2 regions of the Janthinobacterium sp. CG_23.3 genome follow, and region 2 is predicted to be linked to the other one. Evidence: predicted binding sites of a transcription regulator. Region 2 holds the regulator's gene; the other holds the start of a gene.
The links. The regulator sigma-54, encoded in region 2, starts transcription at its own class of promoters, with help from an activator protein. The targets are predictions, from matches to a motif close to TGGCANGNAANCTGCTTT.

Region 1 (3,642 bases), on a different contig from region 2:
AAGGAAGCGGCCATCAACGCGCTGATCGGCCAGGCCATGAAGGCCTCGAAAGGCAAGGCCAACCCGGCCCAGCTGACCGAGCTGCTGAAGCAAAAGCTGGCCGGCTAAGCGAACCGGCATCGGCATAGGGGGGGGCAGCCAAGGATGGCTGCGCCCCTGCCACACCACCCGCGCATGCGGCTGCGCGCCGGGTCGTCCAGCTTGCGCCGGACTACCGGCCCTCCAGGCTTCAATGCGGCGCCACGCTCCGGCCCCGGCGCCGCCGGATGACGCCGAGCGTGGCCAGCCCCAGCGCCAGCATCAGCGGCATGGCGGGCTCGTCAACCTGCGGCAGCATCACCGGCGCGCTCAGCGCCCCCGCTGCCGTGCCCGAGGTGGCGATCGCCAGCGCCCAGCCCGGCAGCGCGGTGGAATCGACCACCTGCGTGTAACCCGGCGTGCTGTCCTTGAAGAAGGCGTGGAAGGACAAGTTCCAGTTCGACAAGCCCTGCGAGCTCAGGCCGGCATTGAGCGGCAGGGCCGCGCTGCGGGCGTCGAACAGCGCGTGCTGGTCGTGGCCGCCGTAGCCGACATTGCCGAGCAGTTCCTGGCGCAGGAAGGAGTCCTGCTTGGTCCACCAGAACGAACCGGGAAACTCGCCGTCCAAGAACGACACCACGCCCATGCCGTTGCCGTTGCCGGCCCAGTTGACGGCGTTGACCGAGTGGCCCAGCGCGCCGTCCCAGCACGCGGGCGCCGTGATGCTCGGCGAGCATTTCGCCGGAAAGGCGATGTTGCCGGTGTCGCCGCGCACGGCGTGGAAGTCGGAATCGGCGCCGGTCAGGAAGGTGCGGTCGCCGCGGGCGGAGGCGATCGCCGCCTTGTTGCCCAGAATGCCGCTGTAGTCAGGCCGCGCGTTCGGAGCGCCCGGCGCGCCGGTGCGGAAGGCCTCGCCGCTTTGCACCACCAACACATCGTACCGTGAAAAATTCGGCGCCGCGCTGCCGGGCCCGAAATACGTCAGGTTCCAGGCCTGTCCCGTCCCGCTGGGCAAAGTCTGTACCGAATCGGCCAGCAGCGAGATTTTTTCCTTGTATTCCGACGCCTGGTCGGCATAGCTGTACCAGAGCACCTTGAGCGGCGCCGCCTGCGCGACCGGCGCGGCGCCCAGGCTTGCCGCGAGCGCCAGCCCGCCCCATCCGCAACGAAAATTCATCATGACCACCCCCATTGGAAAGTAAGAAGGTTCATGCATATATCGGGCCAGACGCCGCCGCGCCGGTGCGCGCGGCGCCACGGCCCGGCCTGCCCGGTAGCGCAGCCGCCCCCTGTCAGATTTCCCGACACCGGCGAACGCGGGGACAGACCAAGATTTTCGACAAAGCTTTCTCGCGACACGAGCAAACCGGGGACAGACCACGATTTCCCGGAAAGCTTTCCCGGAAATCGTGGTCTGTCCCCGGTGTAGCGCCCTGCGCCGCCGGCGGCGAACGGGTATCATCATGGACCGTCCACCCGCCGCGAGAATCCCATGCAAAAAATTAAAACTGGTTTGGTTGGCTACGGCTTTGCCGGCTCCACCTTCCACGCCCCGGTATTGACGGTCGTCGAGACGCTGGAACTGACCGCGGTCGCCTCCAGCAAACCCGAGCTGGTCCACAAGGATTGGCCGGCGGCCACCGTGTACGCCGACGCGGCGCAACTGTACGCCGACCCGTCGATTGAACTGGTGGTGATCGCGGCGCCGAACGAGGCGCACTTCAGCCTGGCGCACGCCGCCCTGCTGGCGGGCAAGCACGTGGTGGTCGACAAGCCCTTCACCATCACCAGCGCCGAGGCCGAAACGCTGATCGCCTGCGCCAAGGCGGCCGGGCGCGTGCTCAGCGTGTACCACAACCGCCGCTGGGACGCCGATTTCCTGAGCTTGAAGGCACTGCTGGCGCAAGGCACGCTGGGCCGCGTGACGAGCTTTGAATCGCATTTCGACCGGTTCCGGCCCGATATCAAACAACGCTGGCGCGAATCGGCCGCGCCGGGCGGCGGCCTGCTGTACGACCTCGGCCCGCACATGCTCGACCAGGCCTTGCAACTGTTCGGCCCGCCGCAGCGGCTGTACGCCGACATCGCGCTGCTGCGCGACGGCGCCGCCGCGGTCGACTATTTCCACCTGGTGCTGTATTACGAACGCCTGCGCGTGGTGCTGCAGGCGGGCTGCCTGGTCAACGCGCCGACGGCGCGCTTCGCCGTGCACGGCGACAAGGGCAGCTTCGTCAAATTCGGCCTGGACCCGCAGGAAGACGCCTTGAAAGCCGGCGGCCGCCCGGGCCAACCCGGCTGGGGCCGCGACCCGGTGCACGGCGCGCTGCACCTGGCCGACGCCGCCGACGGCCAGGCCCAGCACCTGCCGATGGCCGACGGCTGCTATCAACACTTCTACCAGGGCATGGCCGACGCCATCCGCAACGGCGCCCCGGCGCCGGTGGCGGCGCAAGACGCGCTGGCGACGATACGCCTGATCGAGGCGGCCCTGCGCAGCGCCAGCGAGGGCCGTGTTGTCGCGGTCTGAGCTTGATGCCGTTGAATGACGCGGCTGCGGCGCTGAAATCGTTAAAACCAAGGGCGTAACCCCGGGGCCAGCCCCCCAGGGTCTGACCCCTTTGCTTGATTTCAGCGTTGCCGGCCCGACCTACGCCGCCATATACCTGCCATGCTTGTGGTTGGTCGCCAGCGACAAGTTCAGCACCACCGCGCCCAGGATGGAGATCGCGATCATCATAGGCTCGACGACAAAAGCCGAACCGAGCAGGATGGCGCAATCGAGCGCCATCTGCACCTTGCCGGCGCGCCAGCCGCGCGTTTCCTGCAGATACAGGGCGAGCACGCTAAAGCCGCCCAGGCTGGCTTTGTGGCGGAACAGGATCAACATGCCCACGCCCATCAGCATGCCGCCGACGACGCCGGCCACCACCGGGTGCAGCCACTCGAAGCGCAGCAGCGCCGACGAATACTCGGTAAACAAGGCCACCAGCGCCAGCGCGAGCAGGCTCTTGACGGTGAACGCCAGCCCCATGCGCTTGAGCGCGAAGACATAAAACGGCAGGTTGATGCCGACCAGCAGCAGGCCGAAATTGATGCCGCTGGCGTAATGCGACAGGAAGGCCACGCCGGTCACGCCGCCGGTCAGCAGGCCGGCCTTCTTGTACATGGCGATGCCGAGCGCCACCACCAGCGTGCCGGTAAGCAAGGCTTGGAGGTCTTCAAACAGGGAGTGGCACGCCTGCGTGTTGGCGGGCGGGTCGGCGCTGGGCCGGTTTTGAGGGGCGGACATCGGCGTGCTTCCATGGCGGCGGAGGAAGCAATTGATTATACGCAGCTGCGCGCCGCTGCCCATCCGCCATCGTGCCTAGGCCGCCCCGGCCAGCGCCCCTTAAATGGCGCTGGCCGGGCCTTCCGGCTGGCTGCCGCGCGGGGCTTCCAGCAAGCCGTCCAGCCAGTGCAAGATCTGGCCAAAGATCTTGTCCCGGTTGAGTTCGTTGAAATTCTCGTGGTAATTATCCGGATAAAAATGGTATTCCAGCAGCGCCGGCGAGATCGACGCCAGCATCGCCTGCGACGCGGCGGCGTCGGCCAGCTTGTCGTCGCCGGCGACCACGCCAAACACCG
Region 2 (3,642 bases):
GCGTCGACGCCGGCGTCGTCGCGCCAGGCCAGCAGGGCCGCGGCGAGCTGGCGCACCATCGCCAGCGACAGCGAGTTCAGCGCCTTGGGGCGGTCGAGGACGATGCACGCGGTGCGGTGCTGGACGGAGGTGTGGACGAATTCGCTCATGGCAGGGTCGATGGCAGGTGGAGAGGAACGTATACTAGCGCACCGGCGGCGCGGGCGCGGGCGCAAAAAAGGGCGCGAGACGCGCCCTTAGTCGGGGTGGGAAGCGGGGGCCGGATTAGACGGCGGCGGCTTCGTAGGTGTCGGGCAGATGCTTGATCGCCTCGTGACCGTGCTCTTGCACTTTGGTTTTGTACTTCATGACCTGGCGGTCCAGTTTGTCGATCAGGGTGTCGATGGCGGCGTACAGGTCTTGCGACAGGCTTTCCACGTACACGGTCTTGCCGGACATGCGCAGGTTGATTTCGGCCTTTTGCCGTTTATCTTTTTCTTTCAGATTGTCTACGGTCAGAATGACAGCAATATCAATGACTTGATCGAAATGGCGTTGCACGCGCTCCAGTTTGGTTTGTACGTATTCACGGATGGCCGGTGTCACTTCGAGATGATGTCCGCTGATAGTGAGATTCATACACACTCCTAAAGATGATGTCGGGTTCGTGCCTTCGCCGGTCTTCTGGCGCGCAGAGGAACCAAAGTAAAACTACAACGATTTTCGCAGACTGACTGGCGGGATCTTCAGCGCTTCCCGGTATTTGGCAACAGTGCGTCGCGCAATCACCATGCCTTGTTCTCCCAGCATGTCCGCAATCTTACTGTCGGATAAAGGATTTTTCGGGTCTTCAGCTCCTGTCAATTGCACAATAAGCGCCCGTATCGCCGTCGATGATGCCTCTCCCCCCGCTTCGGTGGCGACATGGCTACCAAAGAAATATTTCAACTCAAACATGCCATGCGGGGTCAGCATATACTTCTGAGTTGTTACCCGAGAAATAGTACTCTCGTGTAAACCCAGTGTATCAGCTATTTCACGGAGCACAAGGGGTCTCATCGCCACCGCCCCGTGCGAGAAGAAATTTTTCTGCCTCTCAACAATGGCCTGGGCCACGCGCAGGATGGTGTCGAAGCGCTGGCGCATATTCTTGATCAGCCACTTGGCCTCCTGCAACTGGGCGCCCATCGCCCCCTCGCCCTTGCCCTGCTTGAGCAGGTTGGCGTACATGGCGTTGACGCGCAGGCGCGGCATGACCTCGTGGTTCAGGCTGACGTGCCAGCCGTTGCGCGCGCGCTTGACGACGACGTCCGGCACCACGTAGTCGGAGACGTCGGCGGCGAACACCGCGCCCGGGTGCGGGTTGCACTGGCGGATCACCGTCTGCGCCTCGCGCAAGTCCTCGTCGTCGCACAGCAGGGCCTTTTTCAACTTGTTGAAGTCGCGCTGGGCGAACCAGGTCAGGTGCCGCTCGACGATCAGCAGCGCCATGCGCCGCGTCACCATGGCGATCCGCGGCAGGCGTTTGATTTGCAGCGCCAGGCATTCGGAGGCGTTGCGCGCGCCGACGCCGGCCGGGTCGAAGCTTTGCAGCAGCGCCAGCGCGGTGCGCATCTCGTCGGCCCCGACGTCCAGCTCGGCCGGCAGGCGCGCCAGGATCTCGTCGAGCGGCTCCTCGAGGTAGCCGTTGTCGTCGAGCGCGTCGATGATCAACTCGACCAGCGCGCGGTCGCGCAGCGGCTGCACGGTGACGCGCATTTGCTCCATCAGGTGTTCGCGCAGCGTGCGCTGGCTCGCTTCGAGCTGCGGCCGGGAATCCTCGTCGTCGGGCGCCTTGCCGCGGCCGATCTCGCTCCAGTCGCTGTCGCCGTTGTCGGCGGCGGCGTGCTCGGCGCCGTCGTACGCGGGTTCGGCGTCGGCCGCCGGCGCGCTATCTTGCCCCGGCGCCGCCGCGCCGTCCTGTGGCGGCGCGCCGGTCGGGCTCAGCGCGCCGTCCGCCAGCAGCCGCAGCGAGCGGTCGAGCGGGTCGTCGAGGCGTTCCAGCAGGGGGTTCTCGCCCAGCAACTGCTCAAGCTCCTGGTGCAGCTCCAGCGTCGATAGCTGCAGCAGCCGGATCGACTGCTGCAGTTGCGGGGTCAGCGCCAGGTGCTGCGAGGTGCGCAGTTGCAGGGATTGTTTCATCGGATTTACATGCGGAAATGTTCACCCAGGTAGACCCGCCGCACCGATTCGTTGGCGATGATGTCGTCGGGCCGGCCCGAGGCCAGCACCGAGCCCTGGTTGATGATGTAGGCGCGGTCGCAGATGCCCAGCGTTTCGCGCACGTTGTGGTCGGTGATCAGCACGCCGATGCCGCGCTCCTTGAGGAAGCGCACGATGCGCTGGATTTCGATGACGGCGATCGGGTCGACCCCGGCGAAGGGTTCGTCGAGCAGCACGAAGCGCGGGTTGGTGGCCAGCGCGCGCGCGATCTCGACGCGGCGCCGCTCGCCGCCCGACAGCGACAGCGCCTGGTTCTCGCGCAGCTTCTCGATTTGCAGGTCGGCCAGCAGGGTGTCGAGCCTGGCCTCGATTTCGGCTTTTTTCAGCGCGCGCCCGTCGACGCTTTGGATTTCCAGCACCGCGCGGATGTTGTCCTCCACCGTCAGCTTGCGAAACACCGACGCCTCCTGCGGCAGGTAGGACAGGCCGAGCTGGGCGCGCCGGTGGATCGGCAGGCGCGAGATGTCGACGCCGCTGATGTCGATGCTGCCGGCGTCCGACGGCACCAGGCCGACGATCATGTAGAACGAGGTGGTCTTGCCGGCGCCGTTGGGGCCCAGCAGGCCGACCACCTCGCCGCACTCGACCTGCAGCGAGACGTCGTGCACCACCTGGCGCTTGCCGTAGCTTTTTTGCAGGCCGCGCACCACCAGCGTGCTGGCGCCGTGGATCGCTTCCATCACTTCTTCTCCTGCGCCGCGGCGGCGCTCTTGGTCGGCTGGATCACCATGCGCACGCTGCCGCCGCCCGGCTTGCTTTCGCCGCTGGCGGTGTTTTCCATGGCGAACAACTCCTTGCGGCTGTCGTAGGAAATGAACGGACCCTCGGCCTCGTCGGTCTTCTTGCTGCCCTCGAGGCGGGTCAGCTTGGCCTTCGAGAACAGCTTGACCATTTCGGTCTTGTCGTCGTATTCGACGCGCTCGGCCTCGCCCTCGACCCACAGGTCGCCCTCGCCGTCGCGCTTCTGGCGGAACGTCGCCAGCTTGCCCGGCGCGGCCCAGAAGGTGGCGAACTGGTAGCCCTGCGGGTCGACCAGGATCAGCGCGCGCCCGGCCTTCATCGTCAGCGTGCCCTTGACCAGCACGACGTTGCCGGTCAGCGTACGGGTTTGCTTGACCTCGTCGGCGACGCCCTGCTCGGCGGTGATCACGGTTTCCTTGGTGGAATCGGCTTTTTCGGCGCGGGCGGCGCCGGCAAAGGCGGCGCACAACAGCGCCAACAACACAATTTTCTTCATTTGCGTACTCCTGGGTAAAAGGGCGGCGGCCGCGTCAGCGCGGCGGCGGCGGAATGGTAATGCGCAACTGCTGCGCGACCTCGATCTGGCCGGTGGCGTTGTTGGCGCGCATGCCGACCCCGCTCATGCGGCTGGCGCCCTGCAACAGCACCACCGGCTGGTCG

Region 1: a site for sigma-54 is predicted at 1,228-1,245, ahead of ACFDR9_RS16535 (PEP-CTERM sorting domain-containing protein). Genes of this name have one in related genera too.

The regions. Positions count from the first base shown of each region.
Region 1 covers NZ_JBJXIB010000069.1:18,778-22,419, reverse strand. Annotated here, with positions in the region: gene gatB (Asp-tRNA(Asn)/Glu-tRNA(Gln) amidotransferase subunit GatB) at 1-108, shown strand, start outside; gene ACFDR9_RS16535 (PEP-CTERM sorting domain-containing protein) at 230-1,198, opposite strand; gene ACFDR9_RS16530 (oxidoreductase) at 1,511-2,545, shown strand; gene ACFDR9_RS16525 (YitT family protein) at 2,666-3,307, opposite strand; gene ACFDR9_RS16520 (alpha/beta fold hydrolase) at 3,407-3,642, opposite strand, start outside.
Region 2 covers NZ_JBJXIB010000089.1:9,832-13,473, reverse strand. Annotated here, with positions in the region: gene ACFDR9_RS19075 (enoyl-CoA hydratase/isomerase family protein) at 1-149, opposite strand, end outside; gene hpf (ribosome hibernation-promoting factor, HPF/YfiA family) at 265-618, opposite strand; gene ACFDR9_RS19065 (RNA polymerase factor sigma-54) at 691-2,160, opposite strand; gene lptB (LPS export ABC transporter ATP-binding protein) at 2,166-2,921, opposite strand; gene lptA (lipopolysaccharide transport periplasmic protein LptA) at 2,921-3,478, opposite strand; gene lptC (LPS export ABC transporter periplasmic protein LptC) at 3,513-3,642, opposite strand, start outside.